3 regions of the Caballeronia sp. ATUFL_M2_KS44 genome follow, and region 3 is predicted to be linked to each of the others. Evidence: riboswitches for the same ligand, from Rfam matches in the RefSeq annotation. Region 3 holds a riboswitch; each other region holds the start of a gene.
The links. Region 3 has a riboswitch for cobalamin ahead of NCR39_RS02835 (TonB-dependent receptor domain-containing protein). Riboswitches for the same ligand answer to the same signal wherever they lie in the genome.
Positions count from the first base shown of each region.

Region 1 (7,280 bases), on a different contig from region 3:
TCGCCGGCGATATCGAAAGGTCCGCGTGCATCGACGATATCGGCGCGCGCATTGCCTTCATGCGGATCGAGACAACGAATGGTCCAGTGCTGCGACGCGGGAATGTCGCTGAGATGAGCAAGCGGTTCGCGCCCGAGCGTAAAAAGCGGCCGATGAAACGGCGCGATCCGTTCCACGATCCCGTTCCAGTCCGCCGCCTCGCGCCAGTCGTCGCCGGGCTGCGGCTGCCATGCGGGGCGCCTCACCGCCCACAGCGGCACGCCCGCGAACGTGCATGCTTCGCGCGCATGCCGGCTCATTTGCGCGGCATACGGATGTGTCGCATCGACGACCAGCGCGATTTCGTTCGCGCCCATATAGTCGATGAGGCCCGCCACGCCGCCGAATCCGCCGACGCGTACATCGCATGCGAGATCGGCCGGCACCCGCGCGAGGCCCGCGATGCTGTAGACGTGCGGCTTCGTCAAGCCCCGCGCGATGATCAGCGCATCGCCGGTGCCGCCGAGTAACAACGCGCGCTTCATGTTGCGCTTCCCACGATCACCCCTTGCCTGTCGATGGCGAATGTCTCCACGACGACGCCTTGCGGCACGACATCGCGCGCGACATCACGCGCCCGCGCGCAGACCACATCGCCCAGTTGAATGCCCTCGCCGCGCGCGAGCTTCAACGCTTCCTGGCTCGTGTTCGCCGCGCGGATGTCAGATTGCAGCGCGTCGCTCGCACCGGCATCCGCGGCCCACACGGCAAGCAGCGGCAAGTCGATGCTCGAACTACGGCTATGCAAGTCCATATGCCCCGCCGCGAGCTTGCTCAGCTTGCCGAAGCCGCCGCACAGACTCAGCTTGTCGACGGGCGCGCGTCGCAAATGCTTGAGCACCGCGCCCGCGAAATCGCCCATTTCGATCAGCGCGATATCCGGCATGCCGTAAAGCGCGCGCATCGCGTCTTCGCTCTGATTGCCGGTGCACGCCGCGATATGCCGCACGCCGTTGGCCCGCGCGACATCGATGCCCTGATGAATCGACGCGATATACGCCGAACACGAGAACGGCCTGACGATGCCGGTCGTTCCCAATATCGACAAGCCGCCGACGATACCGAGCCGCGGGTTCATCGTTTTCAACGCGAGCGCTTCGCCGTTCTCGACGCCGATCGTCACATCGAAACCGCCTGCATAGTTCGAAAGCGCCGCGAGCCGTTCGAGGTGCTCGGTCATCATCTTGCGCGGTACGGGATTGATGGCCGGTTCGCCGATTGCGAGCGCAAGCCCCGCGCGCGTCACGGTGCCGACGCCCGGTCCCGCATGAAAGCGCACACCCGTATCCGCCGACAACTGCACGCGCGCGAAGACCAGCGCGCCATGCGTGACATCGGGATCGTCGCCCGCGTCCTTGATGACGCCCGCTTCGGCAGCGTCGCGCGTGTCGTTCGTCGCGCGGCAGAATTCGAGTTTCATCGTGATGTGCTGGCCCTTGGGCAACACGATCTCGGCACGCTCGCTCGCATCGCCCGTCAACAAAAGGCGCGCGGCCGCGAGACTCGTCACGGTCGCGCAGCTTCCGGTGGTATAGCCGCTTATGAGCGGCGCGGGAGTTTCGGGCGTTTCGTCGCGCATGCGGTTCACTCGATCCATTTAGTTAGGATCGCTCACGACTTACTAACATGCAGCAATGTGATCGGCAACGCTTGCCGCCACGTATCGAAACTGCCGAGCGGCTCCGACTGCGCGATGCCGATGCGCGTCAGCTCGCCGCCATAGCGCGCGCGCCAGTCGAGGAGCGCCGCTTCGCTCTGCAAGGTCACCGCGTTGACGATGAGCCGCCCGCCCTGACGCAGCCGCGCCCAGCACGTATCGAGCACGCCGGGCACCGTCGCGCCTCCGCCGACGAACACCGCATCGGGCGCGGCGAGGCCCGCGAGCGCGGCGGGCGCTTCGCCTTTCACGAGCTTGAGCGCGGGCACGCCGAGCGCATCGCGGTTATGTTCGATGAGACGCTGCCGCCCTTCGTTCGCTTCGATTGCAATCGCGCGGCAAGCGGGATGCGCGCGCATCCATTCGATGCCGATGGAGCCGCAGCCCGCGCCCACATCCCATAGCAACTCGCCCGGCTGCGGCGCGAGATGCGCAAGCGTGATCGCGCGCACGTCGCGCTTCGTGAGCTGGCCATCGTGACGATACGCGTCATCGGGCAAACCGGGCGTCAGCGGCGGTCCCGCGTGCCCCGCGTGCGTCCTGCATTCGATAGCAACGAGATTGAGCGCGGCCACTTCGGGCTCGCGCCAGTCGTCGGCGCGTTCGTCGATGCGTCGCTCGTTCATGCCGCCCAGATGCTCGAACACGGTCATGCGGCTTGCGCCGAAACCATGCGCGGTGAGCATCGATGCCATCGCGGCAGGCGTCGCGCCATCGGCGCTCAATACGAAGAGGCGCGCGCCGCGAAACGTATGCGCGAGCAACTCGGCGACAGGCCGCCCGACGAGCGATACGCACTGCGCATCCTGCAACGCCCAATGCAGCCGCGACGCCGCGAGCGACAGCGAAGAAGGCGCGGGAATCACGCGCATTTCGTCGTGAGAAAGCTCGCGTGCGAGCGTCGCGCCGACGCCGTAGTGCATCGGATCGCCGCTCGCGAGCACGCATACGCGCGCGCCGTTCTTGCGTTCGGCGAGGACGGCATCGATGGAAAAGGGTTTGGGCCACGGCACGCGCCGCGCCGCGATGCGTGCGGGCAAGAGCGCGAGATGACGCTCGCCGCCGTGGATCGAACCGGCTTCGACGAGCGCGCGACGCGCCGCGCGGCTCAAGCCATGCCAGCCGTCCTCGCCGATGCCTACCACGGTCAGCCAGGTCGACATGCGCCGTCTCCTCGTTGCGGTTCGCTGCGCGCATCGCGAGAAAACAGCATGCGCGAAGCCGTTTGATGGTCGATAAAAGCGGGCATAATAACGTCCGTCGGTGCCTGATGGGGTGAAACCCTGAAGGCCTAACAGGGAACACAGAGAAACTGTGGCTGCCCCCGCAATTGTACGCAGCGAGTCCGCGCTCCACTGCCACTGGTTTATACCGGGAAGGCCGGCGCGGATGGCGACCTGCCAGCCAAGAGACCTGCCGACGCAATCATCAACGCTTATTTCGCGCGACGCCGACCGGGCGGGGTGTACCGGTCTCTTCATACGCGATACCGCACCGGCCACGCTTTTGAACGCATTCTTCTCCACACCGCGGCCCTCGGCTTGTCCGGGCCTCATGCGCATCGTGCAGGCACGCGATGGCGGTCTGGCGCGTCTGCGTCTCGCGGGCGGCGAACTGAACGCGCATGCTGCGCATGCCGTCGCGCGCGCCGCCGTGCGCTGCGGCTCGGGCGTCATCGACATCACGAATCGCGCGAACCTGCAATTGCGCGGCATACGCGACGATGCCCACGCGGAACTCATCGGCATCGCGCTGGAAGCCGGCCTCGGTCCGCAAGCCGAAGGCGGCGACGACATCCGCAACGTCATGGTAAGTCCGCTCGCGAATGACGCCACGCGCGCGCTCGCTGCTGACATCATCGCCACGATGCAAGCCGATGCCGCGCTGCAAGCGTTATCGCCGAAGTTCGCGTTGCAGCTCGATGGCGGCGAACCGCTTGCCATGCTCGATCATCCGCATGACGTGTGGCTTTCCGCGCTCGAAGACGGCGCGCGTTTTGCGTTCGGTTTTGCGGGCTCGATGCCGCATCGCGCAAACGATGCGCCCGCGCTCGGCAGCATCCCACGCGATGATGTCGTGGCGTTCGTCATGGCGGTGCTGCATGCGTTTCTTGCGCATGCGTCGCGCGAAGAGCATCGCATGCGTGATGTGCTCAAGCGCATCGGCGTTGCGCGCTTTCTCGATGCGCTGACATTCGACACCGCATGCGATGCATGGCGCCGCGCGCCATCCGATGCATCGCTGCGTCTCGGCGCACACGCGAACCCCGAGCACGACGCGTGGTATGTCGGCGCGCAACCGCCGCTCGGCCGTCTCGATGCATCGACGCTCGATGCGCTCGCTGATCTCGCGACATCGCACGCGCAAGGCCGGCTCGTCATGACGCCGTGGCAAAGCGTGTTGCTGCCGGGCGTTGCGTTGCACTCAACGCAATACGTGATCGATAAATTGCACGCGCTCGGTCTCATCACGGATTCGCGTGATCCACTTGCGCGCGTGATTGCATGCACGGGCTCGGCGGGTTGCGCGAAGAGTCACGCCGATACCAAAGCCGATGCATACCGCATCGCGCCGCTGCTGCCCGCGCATATCGAAGCGCATGTGAGCGGCTGCGATCGTTCGTGCGCGGCGGCACATCCCGTCGCCGTGACGCTGTTCGCCGTCGAACCCGGACGCTATGACGTGCACATGCATGCACGCCGCGTCGCACAGAATCTTTCCATCGAAGAGGCGGCCGCGTGGCTCGCCCGGAGCCATGCCGATGCTTGATTACATCCGCGACGGCGCGGAGATCTATCGTCAGTCGTTTGCGACGATTCGCGCCGAAGCCGACTTGAGCGCCATTCCCCGCGACATCGAGAAGCTCGCCGTGCGTCTGATTCATGCGTGCGGCATGGTCGATATCGTCGGCGATCTGCGCTTTTCTGAAGGCGCAGGCGATGCGGGACGCGCCGCGCTCGCCGCCGGCGCACCGATTCTCTGCGATGCGCGCATGGTCGCCGAAGGCATCACACGCGCGCGCCTGCCCGCCGATAACCGCGTGATCTGCACGCTGGGCGACCCGTCCGTGCCCGAGCGCGCCCGCGCGATGAACAACACGCGTTCGGCCGCCGCGCTCGAATTGTGGCGGCCGCAACTCGAAGGCGCGATCGTCGCTATCGGCAATGCCCCGACTGCACTCTTTCATCTGCTCGACATGCTCGATGCCGGCGCACCGAAGCCCGCGCTCATTCTCGGCTTTCCGGTGGGCTTCATCGGCGCGGCGGAATCGAAAGCGCTGCTTGCCGCCGATAGTCGCGGCGTGTCGTTCGTCGCGCTGCTCGGACGACGCGGCGGCAGCGCGATGGCCGCCGCCGCCGTGAACGCACTTGCTTCGGAGACCGAATGATGAGCGGAAGGCTCTATGGCCTGGGCGTCGGCCCGGGAGACCCCGAACTCATCACCGTGAAGGCGCTTCGACTCTTGAAGTCCGCAACCGTGGTGGCGTATTTCGTCGCGAAGGGAAAGAAGGGCAATGCGTTCGGCATCATCGAAGCGCATCTCGACGATACGCAAACGCGCCTGCCGCTCGTGTATCCGGTCACGACCGAAGCGCTCGAACCGCCGCTGTGCTACGAGACGATCATCAGCGCGTTCTACGACGAAGCCGCGCTCGCCATTGCCGATCATCTCGAAGCCGGACGCGATGTCGCGGTGATCTGCGAAGGCGATCCCTTCTTTTACGGCTCATACATGTATCTGCACGATCGTCTCGCCGGACGCTTCGATGCGCATGTCGTGCCCGGCGTGTGCTCGATGCTGGGCGGCGTGTCTGTGCTGGGCGCGCCGCTCGTGTATCGCAATCAGAGCCTTAGCGTGCTGTCGGGCGTGCTGTCCGAAGATGAACTCAAACACAAACTCGAATCATCGGATGCCGCCGTCGTGATGAAGCTCGGCCGCAACTTCGAGAAGGTGCGCCGCGTGCTGCGCGAACTCGGGCTGGACAAGCGCGCGCTTTATGTCGAACGCGCGACGATGGCGAATCAACGCATCGTGCCGCTCGATGAAGTCGATCCGATGGCGTCGCCTTATTTCTCGTTGCTCGTCGTGCCGGGTGAAAAATGGCAGGCGTGAAGACGTTTTCCAAACTTGCAATCGTCGTGCTCGGCGACAGCGCGATGCAAACCGCGCGGCGCATTCAGGCGTGTTTCGCCGAATCGCGCGTGCATGGTCTTGCAAGCCGCGTCGATGCCGACATCGCGTATGACGATTTCGGCGCACACGTGCGCGCGCTTTATGCGGCCGGTACGCCGATCGTCGCGTTGTGTTCGGCGGGCATCGTGATACGCGCGATTGCGCCATGCCTTGCCGATAAAGCAGCCGAACCGCCCGTGCTAGCCGTCGCGCAGGATGGCAGCGCGGTGGTGCCGCTCGTCGGCGGCACGAGCGGCGTGAACGTGCTGGCGCGCGAGATTGCCGCGTCGCTCGGCGTTGCGCCCGCTATCACCACGAGCGGCGAATTGCGCTTCGGCACGTGTCTGCTTGCGCCGCCCGAAGGTTATGCGCTCGCGGATATCGAACGCGGCAAGCGCTTCGTGTCCGATCTGCTCGCGGGCGAAGCGACGCGCATCGAGGGCCATGCGCCCTGGCTCGATCACGCCGATCTTCCTCGTGACGATGCCGCGCGTCTCGCGGTACGCATCACACCGCATATCGATGACGATGACGCTAGTCTCGTCATTCATCCGCGTTGCGCGGTTGCGTGGGTTCGCGATGTGAGCGGGTCCATCACCGAACGCGTGCGCGATGCGTTGCACGCGCATCGACTGTCTCCGCTTGCGCTTGCTGCACTCGTCGCGCCGACGCACGCCATGACTTGCGATGCCCTCGCCGATGCCGCGCAAGCGCTGCACGTACCGCTGCGTTTCAGCGACGACGTGCCTTCGCAAGACATCGTCATCACCATCGCAAACGAACCCGTCGATGCGCAAACCATCGGCCGCGCGCGCGGCACGTTGACGGTCATTGGCCTCGGACCCGGCAACGTTGACTTGATGACGCCCGCATCGAAGGCCGCGCTCGCCGCTGCACACGACGTACTCGGCTACGAAACGTATTTGCGCATGGCGGGGCCGTATCGCGCGGACCAGCGTGTGCACATGACGGACAACCGCGAGGAACTGCAGCGCGCGCGCCACGCATTCGAACTCGCGAGCGAGGGACGCAACGTCGTGGTGGTCTCGTCGGGCGATCCCGGCGTCTTCGCAATGGCCGCTGCCGTGCTCGAAGCACTGGACGAAGGCCACGTAATGCATCCCGAATGGAACGCGGTCAAACTCGCGATCTTGCCGGGCGTCTCCGCATCGCTTGCAACGGCTGCACGCGCGGGCGCACCGTTGGGCCATGACTTTTGCGTGCTCTCGCTATCGGATAACTTGAAGCCGTGGGACGTGATCGAAAAGCGCATCCGTCACGCTTGCGAAGCGGATCTCGTGATGGCGTTCTATAACCCGCTATCGAAGGCGCGGCCGTGGCAGTTCGATCGTGCGTTGGACATCGTGCGCGAACATCGCGATGCAGCGACGCCCGTGGTGCTCGGCCGCGA
Region 1 covers NZ_JALQEA010000039.1:742,553-749,832, forward strand. Annotated here, with positions in the region: gene NCR39_RS18855 (cobalt-precorrin-6A reductase) at 1-524, opposite strand, end outside; gene NCR39_RS18860 (cobalt-precorrin-5B (C(1))-methyltransferase) at 521-1,618, opposite strand; gene cbiE (precorrin-6y C5,15-methyltransferase (decarboxylating) subunit CbiE) at 1,651-2,859, opposite strand; cobalamin riboswitch at 2,941-3,131, shown strand; gene cobG (precorrin-3B synthase) at 3,251-4,465, shown strand; gene NCR39_RS18875 (precorrin-8X methylmutase) at 4,458-5,084, shown strand; gene NCR39_RS18880 (precorrin-2 C(20)-methyltransferase) at 5,081-5,809, shown strand; gene cobJ (precorrin-3B C(17)-methyltransferase) at 5,797-7,280, shown strand, end outside.
Region 1: another riboswitch for cobalamin. It lies ahead of cobG (precorrin-3B synthase); the one in region 3 lies ahead of NCR39_RS02835 (TonB-dependent receptor domain-containing protein).

Region 2 (7,280 bases), on a different contig from region 3:
GCACGCCGTCGCGCTTCTTTCGCATCGACGCCACGGCCGATGAGTTCATCGCGTTCACGAAGAATGCGCGCGCGGATAGGGTTCACGTCCTCGGGTTCGTCATCGAGTTCGGCGACGGCTTGCACTGCTGCATCGAACAGATGCATGAGGTTCGCGAATGCATCGCGAAAGAAGCCCGATACGCGCAAGGTCACGTCGATGCGCGGACGGTTGAAAATAGTGATCGGCAGAATCTCGAAGTCCGTCACGCGATGACTGCCCGCCGCCCACTTGGGCCGCACGCCGATGAGCGCGAACGCCTGCGCGATATCGTCGCCGCCGGTTCGCATCGTCGCCGTGCCCCACACTGAAAGACCGATTGCGCGCGGATAATCGCCGTGATCCTGCACATGCCGTTCGACGAGCATGTTCGCGGACTTGAGGCCGAGCGACCATGCCGCTTGTGTCGGCAAGGCGCGCGTATCGACCGAATAGAAGTTGCGGCCCGTGGGCAAGACATCGGGCCTGCCGCGCGATGGCGATCCGCTCGGTCCCGGCGGCACGAAGCGTCCCTCCAGACCACGCTTGAGTTGCATGAGTTCTTGCGGTCCGCATGCATCGAGACGCGCGAGCACATCGCATTTCAAGCGTTCCAGCACGAGCGCGGTGTGCGATCCGGGTGTGGATGTGAGTGCGTGTGCATCGTCCTGCAAGAGTTGCAGGGCAAGACATTCGAGCCGCTCGCGCGTGTCGCCATGATGACGCCACGACGCATCGCTCACGGCTTGCAATGCTTCAGGGCGCGGGCCAGTCCATATTGCGGACCAATCGGCATCGAGCGGATTGAAGGCATCGCCCAATTGCAGGTCGCGTGCGAGCGCGGTGATGAGGCTCGCGTTCGCGCCTTGACCATCGCCAATCGGAAAGCGCCCGAGTGCGAGTAGCGTATCGCGGCGCTGCGTTCCTTCAGGCGATACGCCGAACACATGCAAGCCGTCACGTATCTGCGCTTCCTTCAGTTCGCAAAGATAGGCATCGGCGCGCGTGAGCAACGCGTCTTCGCCCGCGATATCACGCGGTGCATCCAGCCCGAGTTCGTCGTGCAACCTGTGTTCGACGATGTTCTCGAGTATCGACTTGCGCAAGAGTTTGGCGCGGCGCGTATCGACCATTATTGCTTCGTAGTACTCGTCGACTTGGCGTTCGAGATCCTGCAGCGGTCCGTAGTTTTCGGCGCGCGTGAGCGGCGGCATCAGATGATCGATGATGACCGCCTGTGCGCGACGCTTCGCCTGACTGCCCTCGCCCGGATCGTTGACGATGAACGGATAGAGATGCGGCATCGGCCCGAGAATCAGATCGGGCCAGCATGATGCCGACAATGCGACGCTCTTGCCGGGAAGCCATTCGAGATTGCCGTGCTTGCCGACATGCACGAGCGCATCCGCGTTGAAACGCAAGCGCAGCCAGAAATAAAACGCGAGATAGGAATGCGGCGGCACGAGTTCGGCATCGTGATAGCTCGCATAGTCATTGCGCTCGCGCGAGCGCGAAGGCTGAATGCCGACGAAGATTTCATCGCAGCGAAAGCCCGCGATCATGAAGCGGCCGCGCCGGATCGTCGGGTCATGCTCGGGCGCGCCCCACGTGCTTTCGAGCGCGGCGCGCGCATCGGCGGGCAACGCGTTGTACGCATCGAGATATTCTTCGAGCGAAAGGCTCTGCAGCGCGGGACGCAGATCGCGCACGACGGGATCGTTCGTCACGCCTTGCGTCAACGCGGCGATGAGCGCATCGCCATGTTCGGGGATGTCGCCCACGCGATAGCCCTCACGCGCCAGCATCGACAGAATGCCGACAGCCGATGCCGGCGTATCCAGCCCCACGCCATTGCCGATACGCCCTTCGCTCGCCGGATAGTTCGCGAGCACGAGCGCAATGCGCTTCTTCGCATTCGGCGTATGCCGCAGCGCGCACCAGCGCCGGCTCAGTTCCGCGACGAAGCGAACGCGCTCGGCATCGGCCTGATAGCGCACGACATCCACTTGCGTATGCGGACAGTGATACGCGAGTCCTTTGAAACTCACTGCCCGCGTGATGATGCGGCCATCGACTTCGGGCAATGCAATATGCATCGCAACATCGCGCGAATTCAGGCCGTGATTGTCCTTCTCCCAATCTTCACGATTGCCGCCGCTCAGAATGACTTGCAGCACGGGCGCATCGCCTGCGACTTCGAATGCTTCGCTTTCGCCTATAACGCCCGCTGCAAACGCAGTCGTATTCAATACGAGAGAGGCGTGATGCTCCGCGCATAAGCGCTCCACGACTTCACGGCTGACGCTTTCCTTCAGCGACGCAATGGCAATGGGCAGTGGATTGAGACCTTCTTTCTCAAGCGCTTCGACGAGTGAATCGAATACCGCCGTGTTTCCCGACTGCAAATGCGCGCGATAAAAAAGAATGGCGACGACCGGCGCGCCTTCGGTCCATCGCGCGCGCCAGTCGTCGATCAAGGCGATATCGCGCTCGGGATGATAGATGGCGACCGCGGGCAACGTACTCGGCGGCTGCGGTTCGCGCCCGAAGCCAAACGAGCGATGAGCGATCGCCCGCAAGAATTCCTCGGCATTGCGCGCGCCGCCCTCGCGCAGATAGTGCGACAGCTCGCGGCAAAACGCGGCATCGGCGGTGCTCTTCGCAATCAGGTTGGGGTCTTCGGTGAGATCGCCGGAGAACATCGCGAGCACTTGCTTCTCGCTCTTCGCCAACGACACGAGCCGCTCGATGCCATAAGGCCAATACGATTCACCGCCGAGATGATCGACGATGACGACCTTCGCGTGACGCAACACATCATCGACGTAGAAGTCCACTGACGCCGGCTGGCGCAGGAACGATTGATTCGCCAGCCGCACTTCGGGAAAGCCGGCTTCGAGGCGCGGAAAGACGCTTGCAAGCAACGCAAGCGTGGTGTCGGCGGAACTGAGCACGACAATGGGCGCGCGCGTCTGCTCGATACGCATGACGCCTGCGGCATCGTCGACGAATCCTCCCGGAGTCGTGCGTAGCAAATGCATCGTGCTAAGCCTGCGCGAGCGCGTTGGCGAGCGCGGCGTCGAAGGCGCGCTGAAGCGTCGGCTGATCGAGGTCTTCGCCGATCAGCACGAAGCGGCTTGCGGCTTCGCCGTCGGACCAGCGCCGGTCGAAGTAGCTATCGAAACGGCGTCCCACGCCTTGCACGACAAGACGCATTGCAGCGCCGGGCAGTGCCGCGAAGCCCTTCACGCGATAGATCGTGTGTTGCTCGACGAGCGTGTGCAACGCCGCGATGGCCTGATCGCGCGATTCGACATGCGCCTCGACGACGACCGAATCGAAGTCATCGTGATGATGATCCGCGTGGCCTTCATCGTCCACGGAGCCGTGATGATCGTGCCGCAAGTGAATCGTCTCTTCCGATGCCGCCTGCAAGCCGAGCAACGCATGCAGATCGAGCTTGCCCATCTGCGCGGGCACGATTTTCACTTCAGGCGGAATCTCCGGCCGCACGAGCGCTTCCACTTTGCTGAGCGCATCGGCGTCCATGAGATCGGTCTTGTTGACGATCACGAGATCGGCAGACGACAACTGATCCTCGAACAATTCATGCAGCGGCGATTCATGATCGAGGTTCGGATCGGCCTTGCGTTGCGCATCGACAGCAGCGGGATTGGCCGCGAACTGTCCGCTCGCGGCGGCGGGACCATCGACGACGGTAATGACCGCATCGACCGTGAAGGCATTCTTGATGGACGGCCAGTTGAACGCTTGCACGAGCGGCTTGGGCAATGCAAGACCCGACGTTTCGATCAGCACGTGATCGATGCGCTCGCGCCGCTCGAGCAATTGCTCCATCACCGGATAAAACTCTTCCTGCACGGTGCAGCACAAGCAGCCATTCGCAAGCTCATAGAGATTGCGGTCTGCCGAAGCCGCTCCGTCATCGCAGCCGATACCGCAGCCCTTTAGAATTTCCCCGTCGATGCCCAACTCGCCGAACTCATTGACGATCACGGCCAGGCGCAAGCCCTGCGCATGGGACATGATGTGGCGCATCAAGGTGGTCTTGCCGCTGCCGAGAAAGCCGGTCACGACGGTGACGGGAATCTTGCGGGTTTGCATCGTTGCTCCGTGGCTCGTGTGTGCGTGCGCCGTGCATCGCGCCGATGGCGGCGTCGAATGCGGTGTGAAACGGGAAAGCGCACGGCTTCGTGGATCATGGGTCGAGCCGCATCCCCGCGGCGTCGGTCCTCGCGAAAGTCTGGCCGGTATCCGGGCTTGCGGCTTCATTGCGCGGCCTTCCTGCCATGCTCATGACAGTGGCCTTTGGCGCAATGCGCGGAATCGATATTGCGATACCGCCAGTCGCTTACCGTTGCGGGGGCAGCGCAGGTTGGCGCGCGCTTTCATTAGAAAAAAGCCAGGCGCTTCCTGCTTCCCGTTTAACTGTGCGCGAAAGAAGCTCGCGCACGAGCACCAAAACTGCGTGAAAGTCTAGGCTGAGCGCGAGGGAGCGTCAAGGAAACACGCGCTATCAGCAGGCGCATATGGTATCTTTGGCCCGCGACTGGTGCTCGCGCGTTCGAACGCAACGCGCAGTTAAACGGGAAACAGGAAGCCGCGAGTTCTTTGATCGAACGAAGCGTGCCAGCCTGTGCTGTCCCCGCAACGGTACGCGACCGGCGGGATTGCATGCGTGCAATGCCGCGCATCGTGCGCACACGCCACTGCCGCTCGCGGCGGGAAGGCCGCACGATGAGGTCGCAAGCCCGGATACCGGCCAGCGCAGGGGACGAAGCGCATCGCTCATGCATGACGATGCGCTTTGCCAGACGCCGCGCATCCGCGAGGGACGCATGCGCCGCTCGAGCCGCCCATTCTTTTCGATGAAGTCTATTTGCGCAAATGAGCGCGGTCTTGCAGTCGGCATCGGTTGCAGGCGAGGCGCAAGCGCCGACGCTATTGAAGCCGCCGTGCGTGCCGCGCTGAACGAATCGAGCCTTTCCTTCGAGGATATTTCTTTAGCGGCCAGCATCGACGCTAAAGAGAATGAAGCCGGTTTGCTGGCGTTTTGCGCGCGCCATGAATTGCCCTTGCGCTTTTTCAAAGCGGAAGAAATCGCGCGCGTTCGCAGCAGTTATTCGCGTCATGCGGACAAGCACATGAATGTCGATGGCGTATGCGAGCCTTGCGCGCTGCTTGCGAGCGGCGGCGGGCACCTTGTCGTGGGCAAGACCATCGTGGGCGGCGTGACTGTCGCCATTGCAATGAATCAAGCTCTGTCGAGCACGAAAACCTCATGAAAACCGATACCGAATCGCATCTGCGCATGACGCAGCGTCGCAAGGAAGGGCACGAAAAGAAGCAGGCCGCCGCCGATCACGAGAAAGGTTTATTGATCGTCAACACGGGCAACGGCAAGGGCAAGACGACGGCCGCATTCGGCATGGCAGTGCGCGTGCTCGGCCACGGCATGAAGCTCGGTGTCGTGCAATTCATCAAGGGCGCATTACACACATCCGAGCGCGACTTCCTGAGCGCCGTGGCGAACTGCGATTTCGTCACCATGGGCGACGGCTACACATGGAACACGCAGAACCGCGAAGCCGACATGGCGACCGCGCGCAAGGGATGGAACGAGGCACGGCGCATGATCGAGAGCGGCGAATATCAGATGGTCGTGCTCGATGAACTCAACACCGTGCTCAAGTACGAGTATCTGCCGCTGGATGAAGTGCTGGATGTGCTGAAGGCGCGGCCCGCGATGCTGCATGTGGTCGTGACGGGCCGTCATGCGCCGGATGCGCTCGTCGACATCGCGGATCTCGTCACGGAGATGCGGCTCGTGAAGCATCCGTATCGCGAGCAAGGCGTGAAAGCGCAACGTGGCGTCGAATTCTGATGCTGCGCTGCCCTGCACTCTTCGTTAGCGCGAGCGCATCGCATCAAGGCAAGACCACGGTGACCGCTGCGATTGCGCGCCATCATGCGCGGCTCGGCCGGCGCGTGCGCGTCTTCAAGACGGGTCCGGATTTCCTCGACCCGATGATTCTCGAACGTGCGTGCGGATCACCGGTTTATTCGCTGCATTTATCGATGGTCGGACTCGACGAATGCCGCGCCTTGCTCGCACAGGCGGCGCGCGAAGCGGATCTGATTCTGATCGAAGGCGTAATGGGTTTATTCGATGGCACGCCGAGCAGCGCCGATCTCGCGGCCGCGTTCAACGTGCCCGTGCTTGCAGTGATCGGCGCGCATGGCATGGCGCAGACCTTCGGCGCGGTCGCGTTCGGGCTTGCGCGCTATCGGCCGGATGTGCCGTTTTACGGCGTGCTCGCGAATCGCGTTGCATCGGCACGTCATGCGCAAATGCTCTCGGAAGCCATCCCCGAAGGGCTGCGCTATTGCGGGCATGTGTCGAATACGGACGATATCGCATTGCCCGAGCGTCATCTCGGACTCACGCAAGCGCAAGAGATCGCGAGCCTCGATGCACACCTCGATCGCGCCGCCGATGCCATCGCCGCAACCGCGCTTGCTGAATTGCCGCCGCATGTGGACTTCGACGACGCGATGCCCGAAGCGCCGCCGCGTTTGCTCGATGGTCTGCGGATCGCCATCGCGCGCGATGCCGCGTTCTCTTTCATTTATCCCGCGAATATCGACTTACTGAAAGCGATGGGCGCGACCATCGCGCCGTTCTCTCCGCTCGCCGACGAGCCCGTGCCTGCCGATGCCGATGCGCTCTATCTTCCCGGCGGTTATCCGGAGTTACACGCGGCGACGCTTGCATCGAATGCGCGCACGCGAGCATCCATTCGCGATCATGTTGCGCGTGATCGCGCGGTCCTGGCGGAATGTGGCGGCATGCTTTATCTGCTCGACACGTTGACCGATCTCGAAGGCGCAAGACACGCGATGCTCGGCGTGCTGCCAGGCCATGCATCCATGCAGCGGCGTCTTGCCCGACTCGCGATGCAGCGCCTCGACACCGCACATGGCGCGCTTACCGGCCACACGTTTCATTACTCCACGCTCGATACGCCCATGCAGCCGCATCTCAACGCGACACATGCAACGACGGGCGCAGCAGGCGAAGCGTTTTATCGACACGGCCGCGTGACGGCCACTTATATGCACGCGTACTGGCCTTCGAATCCCGCCGCAGCCGCTGCGCTCTTTCGCGGCACGACACTATGACGACGACAGACCTGGCTTTCACCATCGAACGCGCAAAGACTCAGGAGCCGATCGGCTCG
Region 2 covers NZ_JALQEA010000039.1:752,367-759,646, forward strand. Annotated here, with positions in the region: gene cobN (cobaltochelatase subunit CobN) at 1-3,059, opposite strand, end outside; gene cobW (cobalamin biosynthesis protein CobW) at 3,064-4,143, opposite strand; cobalamin riboswitch at 4,268-4,517, opposite strand; cobalamin riboswitch at 4,573-4,820, shown strand; gene NCR39_RS18910 (cobalamin biosynthesis protein) at 4,830-5,324, shown strand; gene cobO (cob(I)yrinic acid a,c-diamide adenosyltransferase) at 5,321-5,923, shown strand; gene NCR39_RS18920 (cobyrinic acid a,c-diamide synthase CobB) at 5,923-7,221, shown strand; gene NCR39_RS18925 (DUF1289 domain-containing protein) at 7,218-7,280, shown strand, end outside.
Region 2: another riboswitch for cobalamin. It lies ahead of cobW (cobalamin biosynthesis protein CobW); the one in region 3 lies ahead of NCR39_RS02835 (TonB-dependent receptor domain-containing protein).

Region 3 (7,280 bases):
CGGTGCCCATCGACATGCCGTCGGAGATGGTCGGCGTGCCGAAAATCTGCGGGTTCGCGTCGGACTGCCTGATCGCGGCGATGGCGGCATCGGCGAGACGCTGCAAGCCCGCGTTGCACGGCGTGATGGTCGAATGCCCGTTCGCGATGCCGATCATCGGCTTGTCGAAGTCTTCCTCCTTGTAGCCGAGGGCGTAGTACATCGAACGGTTGGGCGAGCGCGCAACGCCCTGCGTAATGTTTTTCGAGCGGCGATTGAAGGCCATTTGGGGGCTCCTTGAAGATTTTTTTGTCTAGTGGCGGAAGAATGCAGCGTCGGCTTGTGTCTGTCCAATATATTATTCAAGGCATATTAGGTCGCGAAATATATCAATGGATGAACGGAATCCGCCCATCGAGCTGCGTTTGTTGCGTTACTTCGTGACGGTCGCCGAAGAGATGCACTTCGGCCGCGCCGCCGCGCGTCTCGCGATGACGCAGCCGCCTCTCTCGCAAGCAATCCGCGCGCTGGAAGACGCGCTCGGCGTGGCGTTGTTCGCGCGGACCAAGCGCACGGTCGAACTGACGCCCGTCGGCAAGGACTTGCTGCCGGAAGTGCGCCGCCTGCTCGCGTCCGCCGATGCCCTGCGTCCGCTCGCGCAGTCGCTCGCGCGCGGGGAGGCGGGCGTGCTGTCGCTCGCGTTCGTGTCCACGGCGGACTACGGGCTCTTGCCCGCGCTGCTGCGCGATTTCGGCGCGCGCTATCCGGGCGTGCGGCTGCAACTGACCGAGGCGACGAGCGACGTGCAGATCGAGGAACTCGTCGCCGGACGCATCGACGCGGGCCTCGTCATTCCGCCGCTGCCGCCGCGCCACGCGATGTCGCTGTCGTATCTCGCGATCGCGCGGGAGCCGCTCGTCGTCGCGATGTCGGCGGAAGCGGCGGAACAATTGCAGCAGGGCACGGCCGAATGGGCAGACACGCCCGTCGATCTGCGCGAAGTGGCCGCCGCGCCGCTCGTCGTGTTTCCGAGGCGTCTCGCGCCGGGCTTATATGACATCATTATGGGCTGCTACGGCGCGGCGGGCCTGACGCCGCGCATCGGGCAAGAGGCGATCCAGATGCAGACCATCGTGAGCCTCGTGTCCGCGGGCATGGGCGTGGCGCTCGTGCCGCAGTCGCTGCGTCATCTGCGGCGCACGGGCGTGGTGTATCGTCCGTTGCGCCCGGTCGCGGATGCGCCCGTCGTCGAAACGGGGCTCGTGTGGCGCGCGGCGGAGGTGAGCCCGGTGCTTGCCGGGTTCATCGAGATCGTGCGCGCGCGGGCCGCAGCCGTCTCTGCTTTATGATTCGTGCCTGACTTCGCTCTTCGAACATTCAACGATGCTCATCCACCCCAATTTCGATCCCGTCGCCATTCATCTCGGACCGCTCGCCGTGCGGTGGTACGGGCTCATGTATCTGGTCGCGTTCATCTCGGCCATCGTCATCGGCCGATTGCGGCTGCGGCTGCCGTATGTCGCCGCGCAAGGCTGGAACGCCAAGGACATCGACGACATGCTGTTCTACGGCGTGCTCGGCACGATTCTCGGCGGCCGAATCGGCTATGTGGTCTTCTACAAGGCGAGCTATTACGCGACGCATCCGCTCGATATCTTCAAGGTGTGGGAAGGCGGGATGTCGTTTCACGGCGGCTTTCTCGGCGTGACGCTCGCGATGGTGCTGTTCGCGTATCAGCGCCGGCGCACGTGGCTGCAAGTCACGGATTTCGTCGCGCCGATGGTGCCGCTCGGGCTCGCGGCAGGGCGGCTCGGCAACTTCATCAACGGCGAATTGTGGGGCCGCGTGACGGACCCGAGCGCGCCGTGGGCCATGCTCTTCCAGCATTCGACGAACGACGACGCCGTGTGGCTCGCGAAGAATCCGCAGCTCGACGCGAAGTGGCATCTGACGGAGATTTTCCAGCGCTATCAGATGCTGCCGCGCCATCCGTCGCAGTTGTACGAGATCGCGCTGGAAGGCATCGTGCTGTTCATCGTGATCTGGACGTTCTCGCGCAAGCCGCGTCCGATGGGCGCAGTCTCCGCGCTATTCCTGATCGGCTATGGACTCGCGCGCTTCACGGTGGAATTCGCGCGCGAGCCGGACGATTATCTCGGCCTGCTCGCGCTCGGCCTTTCGATGGGCCAATGGCTTTCGCTGCCGATGATCATCGCGGGCATCGTCATGATGGTGTGGGCGTACAAGCGGCATCGGCGCGTGCCGGCCAACGCCGCCTGATTCAACGCTCGCGCAGTCTCAACGCGCCATCTGCACCGAACCGGACACGTCGACGGTCACCGTCGTCGTGCCGGCTTCGAGCGCCATCGGCGCGGCCATCTTCGCATCGGCGGACATGCCGCGCGCCTGCATCATCATGACCGGACGCGGCGCCGCGCCGCTCTGGCCGACGTTCACTTCACGGATCGTGAAGCCGCTATAGCCGAATGCCTGCGATGCCGCCTGCGCCTGCTTGCGGAACGAATCGATGGCCTGCGTCGAGAGCTTTTGCGCGGCGGCGCGCTGCGCTTCGGGCGACAGCGAGAACGTGACGTTGCCGACCTGCATCGACGAACTCATCTTGCCCGCGAGCTTCGATGCCGCCGCGAAGTCGTGCGATTCGAGCACGACTTCCGTGCGTCCGCGCCACGCGGATATCTTGCCGTCGCGATCCGTCGACGGATACACGCTGAACGCGCCGCTCTTCGCGGTCACGCCATCGACGCCCTTCGCTTCGCGCAACGCGGCTTCGGCGCGCTGATTGAGCGTCGCGGTGAGCGACGAGGGATCGGCGGCTTCCTGCTCGTAGAAGAGCGTGATGGTGACGACATCCTGCGGCACTTGCGCGCTCGCTTGCGCCGACAGCGAGAGCACGCCCGAAGGCTGCGGATTGGCGATGACCGTCTGCGCGACGGCCGTGGCCGAAAAGGTGAGCGCGGCGCTCGACATCGCGAGCGCGAGCGCGAGGGCGGCGGCGGTTTTCTTGTTCATCATCGAAGGACTCCAACGCTTGAGCGTCGCGCGTTTCGCGACGGCGTTTAGGCGGTCCAACCGTGCGCTTAGTTCCTATTTCCCGGCGAGACGTTCGGTAATGAAGCGCCACTGCGCTTCGGTGACGGGCGTGATCGACAGCCGGTTGCCGCGCGCGAGCACTTGCATGTCGGCGAGTTCTTCGTGCGCGCGCAGTTCGGCGAGCGAAATGAGCGGCGTTTTCTTGACGAAGCTCACATCGACGAGCAGCCAGCGCGGCGTTTCGTGCGTGGACTTGGGATCGAAGTAGGGACTCTTCGCGTCGAACTGCGTGGGATCGGGATAAGCCGTCGATGCGACCTTCGCGATGCCCGCGATACCCGGCTCGGGACAGCTCGAGTGATAGAACAGCACGCCGTCGCCGACCTGCATGGCGTCGCGCATGAAGTTGCGCGCCTGATAGTTGCGCACGCCGGTCCACGGCAGCGTTTTCTTCGGCGCGTGCGCGAGATGATCGATGCTCGCTTCGTCCGGTTCGGACTTCATCAGCCAGTAGCGCATGAGGGGAGCGTGAAGAGAATCGACGGTGAAAATGAAAACGGCACCGGATAAACCGATGCCGTTTGTGCCGCTTGTGCCGTTTGAATAAGGTCCCCGCCTCAGCCGCTAGGCCGGCATCCTGAACCTGGGTTCAAGATTGGTCGCGGTAAGCAACACTTCGGGTACATCAGACAGAGTGACGCGCGCGCCCGTGTTACAAGGTTCCGCAACCGTGCCAATGTGACATTGGTTCAAGGAATATATGACCTTGGCGCACCAGGCAGGGAAACATCACTCTACACCAATCATTTGTCTTATGCAGCCCCTCGCGGGCCTCGCGCCGGTATCTTTTTTTGATTGACACCAACATGCCGATTAGGCCGGCGCATCGGTGCTTATTGCATGTCGTTTTGCACGCCGTTTTGCACTTCGTATTGCGCGATGACCGCGCCGAGCTGCTGGTTCATCGAGTGAACCGTGCGGCGGATTTCTTCGGCGGGGAACGCTTCGCCGTGACGCACGCTGTCCTGCAGCTTGAGCAATTCGGACGCCAGCGAAAGGGCAGCCATGACCGCGATGCGATCCGTGCCGCGCACGCTGCTTGCATTGCGAATCTTGTTCATTTCGGCATCGACGCGGGCCACGGCCTCGCGCAACGCGGCTTCCGTTTCAGGCGAGCACGCAAGGCGATACGGCTGTCCGAGAATGGATACTTCGATCTGCTTGGTCGTCACGCCTTCTCTCCCTGATGATGTTCGCCGTGCATCTCTTCCGCGTGCGCATGTTCATGCTGCGCTTCGCCCGAAGCTTGCGATTCGGCGTTGAGAAGGTCGAGCTGATTGTCGCTTTCGGCATGATGCGCTTTCGCGCGCGGCAGCTTTTCGAGGATCGCGTTCAAGCGCACTTGCGCGTCGTCGATCTTCGCGGAGAGCGAATCGCGCTCGGCTTGCAGCGCGTCGCGTTCGCCTCGCACCTGCACGAGTTCGGCCTGGGCGCCGGCGAAGTCTGCGCGCAATGCTTCGATTTGCGCTTCGAGCGCGAGACGCGCCTGATTATGGCGCTCGCTGATCTGGATCAGCCGGCCGATGTTTCCTGACAGTGATTCGAGTTCGTTGAGCATGTGCTGCGTCCTCTAAAGACCTGGCATTTTAGCGCGGTTCAATGCAGCTTCCGATAATTGTCTCGTTTCGAGACGTAACATCCCCGGATCATGCGTGCATCGCGATGTATTTGTGTGTGGAATGAGCGAGCGAGGCGCGGCGATGATGGTCGCGATGCCCGGCGCGCGTTCTTGACTGCCCCGATGCCCGCTCCTACACTTGCGGCACTTTTGGTGCTCGCGTCCGCTTCTCTCGCGGATGCAGTCAAACGGGAAACAGGGAGCGACGTTCCGGCGCATGACCGGGGCGCGCCAACCTGTGCTGCCCCCGCAACGGTAAGCGACCGCAACGCAAGTTGCAAGTCGTCCCTCGCGCGTTTTTCGCGGCGCATCGCGTGATTTTTTATCGCAGATGCCGTCTGCAAGAAACGTGTCGACGCCACTGCGCGCCATGCGCGGGAAGGCGGGACGAAGCGTCGCCAGCCCGGATACCGGCCAATCGTCCAGCACGCCGATGTCGTCGAACGAGTCAGGAATCGTACGATGCGGCGCGCGCGTCGCGCACAGACCTCGCGGGGAGCGGGGCACGCGCCAGCCCCGAACCGGAATTCTTCACGCATGGTCTTGCCTTCGTCCGGCATCGAACGTCGCGCCGTCTGCGCCGCCGTTTGCGCCGCCCTCAATGTGCTCGCGCAGCCTGCACGCGCCGATACCACCGAACAGGTTCTCACGCCCGTCGTCGTGACCGCGACACGCAGCGCGCAGCCGCTCGCCGATTCCCTCCCGCAGACCTCGCTCTTCGACGAGCAGGACATTGCCGACACCAACGCCGACGACGTGCTCGGTCTCATCGCGCTCGCGCCCGGCGTGCAAATCACGCGCAACGGCGGGCCGGGATCGAACTCGGGCGTGTTCATACGCGGCGCGGCGTCGTCGCAATCGCTCGTTCTGATCGATGGCGTGCGCGTCGAATCGGTATCGCTCGGGGCGGCGCAGTTGTCGCAACTGATGCTCGATCAGACCGATCGCGTCGAGGTCGTGAACGGCAACGTGTCGGCGCTGTACGGGTCGAATGCGATCGGCGGCGTCGTTCAGATATTCACGAAAGAGGGCGACGCGCATCCGCCGCGCTTTCACTTCGAAGCGGAATACGGCAGCTATCACACGCAGCGGCAATCGGCGGGCGTGGACGGCGCGCTCGATGCCGATGGCCGCACCACGTTCAGCCTGAACGTGTCGCGCGAAAAGACCGACGGCTTCTCGTCAATCGATCCGGCGCTCGCGCCCGGCGCGAATCCGAACGCAAACGGCTATCTGAACGAAAGCGTCGCGGCGACGCTGCGCCACAAGTTCACCGACAAGTGGGACGCGGGCGTGCGCTTTCTGCAATCGAACGGCGTCGACAGTTTCGACGATCCCTACGGCTCGCCGACCGACATCAACAATGCGCACGATCGCGTGCGCTCGGCGTCGGTGTTCGCGAACGGCAAGCTGACGGACCGCTGGACCACGCACTTCACGATCGCGCAGGGACAGGACCGCGCGAACATCGAGCAGAACGGCGTCTATACGAGCCGCTTCAACTCCGAGAATCATCAGTATCTCTGGCAGAACGACTTCAAAATCACGGACGCGCACAAGCTGCTGTTCGGCTACGAGCACCTGGATCAATCGCTCGATTCGGATCAACTCAGCGCGCCGGATCGTCATGTGAACTCGGTGTTCGCGGGCTACGTGGGCCGCTTCGGCGCGAGCGACGTGCAGGCGAACGTGCGTCACGACCAGTACTCGGATTTCGGCGGCGCGAACAGCTACTATCTGGGCTACGCCTATAACTTCGACGCGCACTGGCGCGCGAGCGCGAGCTACTCGGCGTCGTTCCGCGCGCCGAGCTTCGACGACCTCTACTATCCGTTCAGCGGCAATCCGTCGATTCAGCCGGAGCGCAGCCATTCGGTCGAGGCCGCGCTGCAATACGCATCGGGCAAAGTGGGCGTGCTGCGCGTGACCGCGTTCCAGACGCGCTATTCGAATCTGATCGATTACGTATCGGACGGCAGCGGCTTCTATATCGCGCAGAACGTGGGGCGCGCGAAGGTGCAGGGCGTCGAGGGATCGTGGGCGGGGCATGTCGGCGCCACGGATGTGCGCGCGGGCGTGACGTTCCAGAATCCCGTCGACGAGACGAATCACGAAGACCTGACGCGACGCGCGCGGCGCTTCGCCACGCTGTCGGCGCATCGTTCTTTCGGACGATGGCGCGTGGGCGGCGAGTGGATCGTGAGCGGCGCGCGCAGCGATTACGATTCGACGCTCGCGGGCTACGGCGTGGTGAATCTGTCCGCGCGCTACGACATCACGAAGTCGTGGTGGCTGAGCGCGCGCATCGACAATCTGTTCGACCGGAACTATGAACTTGCGTACTCGTACAACACGCCCCGGCGCGGCGCGTACATCACGCTGGGCTTCAATCCGTCGTGAGCGTGGCGTCTGACGCGCGGCGTCATCCCAAGGCGATGACCGCCAGCCGCGCCGCGCTCATCTGGCTCGCGCTCGGCGCGGCGGCGTTCGTCGTGCTCGCGGCGTCGCTCGCGCTCGGCAGTGTGAATCTGCCGATGCCGCGTGCAATCGCCGCGCTGCTGCACGCGCGCGC
Region 3 covers NZ_JALQEA010000006.1:601,169-608,448, forward strand. Annotated here, with positions in the region: gene ilvD (dihydroxy-acid dehydratase) at 1-265, opposite strand, end outside; gene NCR39_RS02800 (LysR family transcriptional regulator) at 372-1,328, shown strand; gene lgt (prolipoprotein diacylglyceryl transferase) at 1,363-2,259, shown strand; gene NCR39_RS02810 (SIMPL domain-containing protein) at 2,278-3,009, opposite strand; gene NCR39_RS02815 (EVE domain-containing protein) at 3,085-3,549, opposite strand; RNA gene ssrS (6S RNA) at 3,636-3,818, opposite strand; gene NCR39_RS02825 (cell division protein ZapA) at 3,924-4,262, opposite strand; gene NCR39_RS02830 (ATPase) at 4,259-4,648, opposite strand; cobalamin riboswitch at 4,843-5,141, shown strand; gene NCR39_RS02835 (TonB-dependent receptor domain-containing protein) at 5,246-7,108, shown strand; gene NCR39_RS02840 (FecCD family ABC transporter permease) at 7,144-7,280, shown strand, end outside.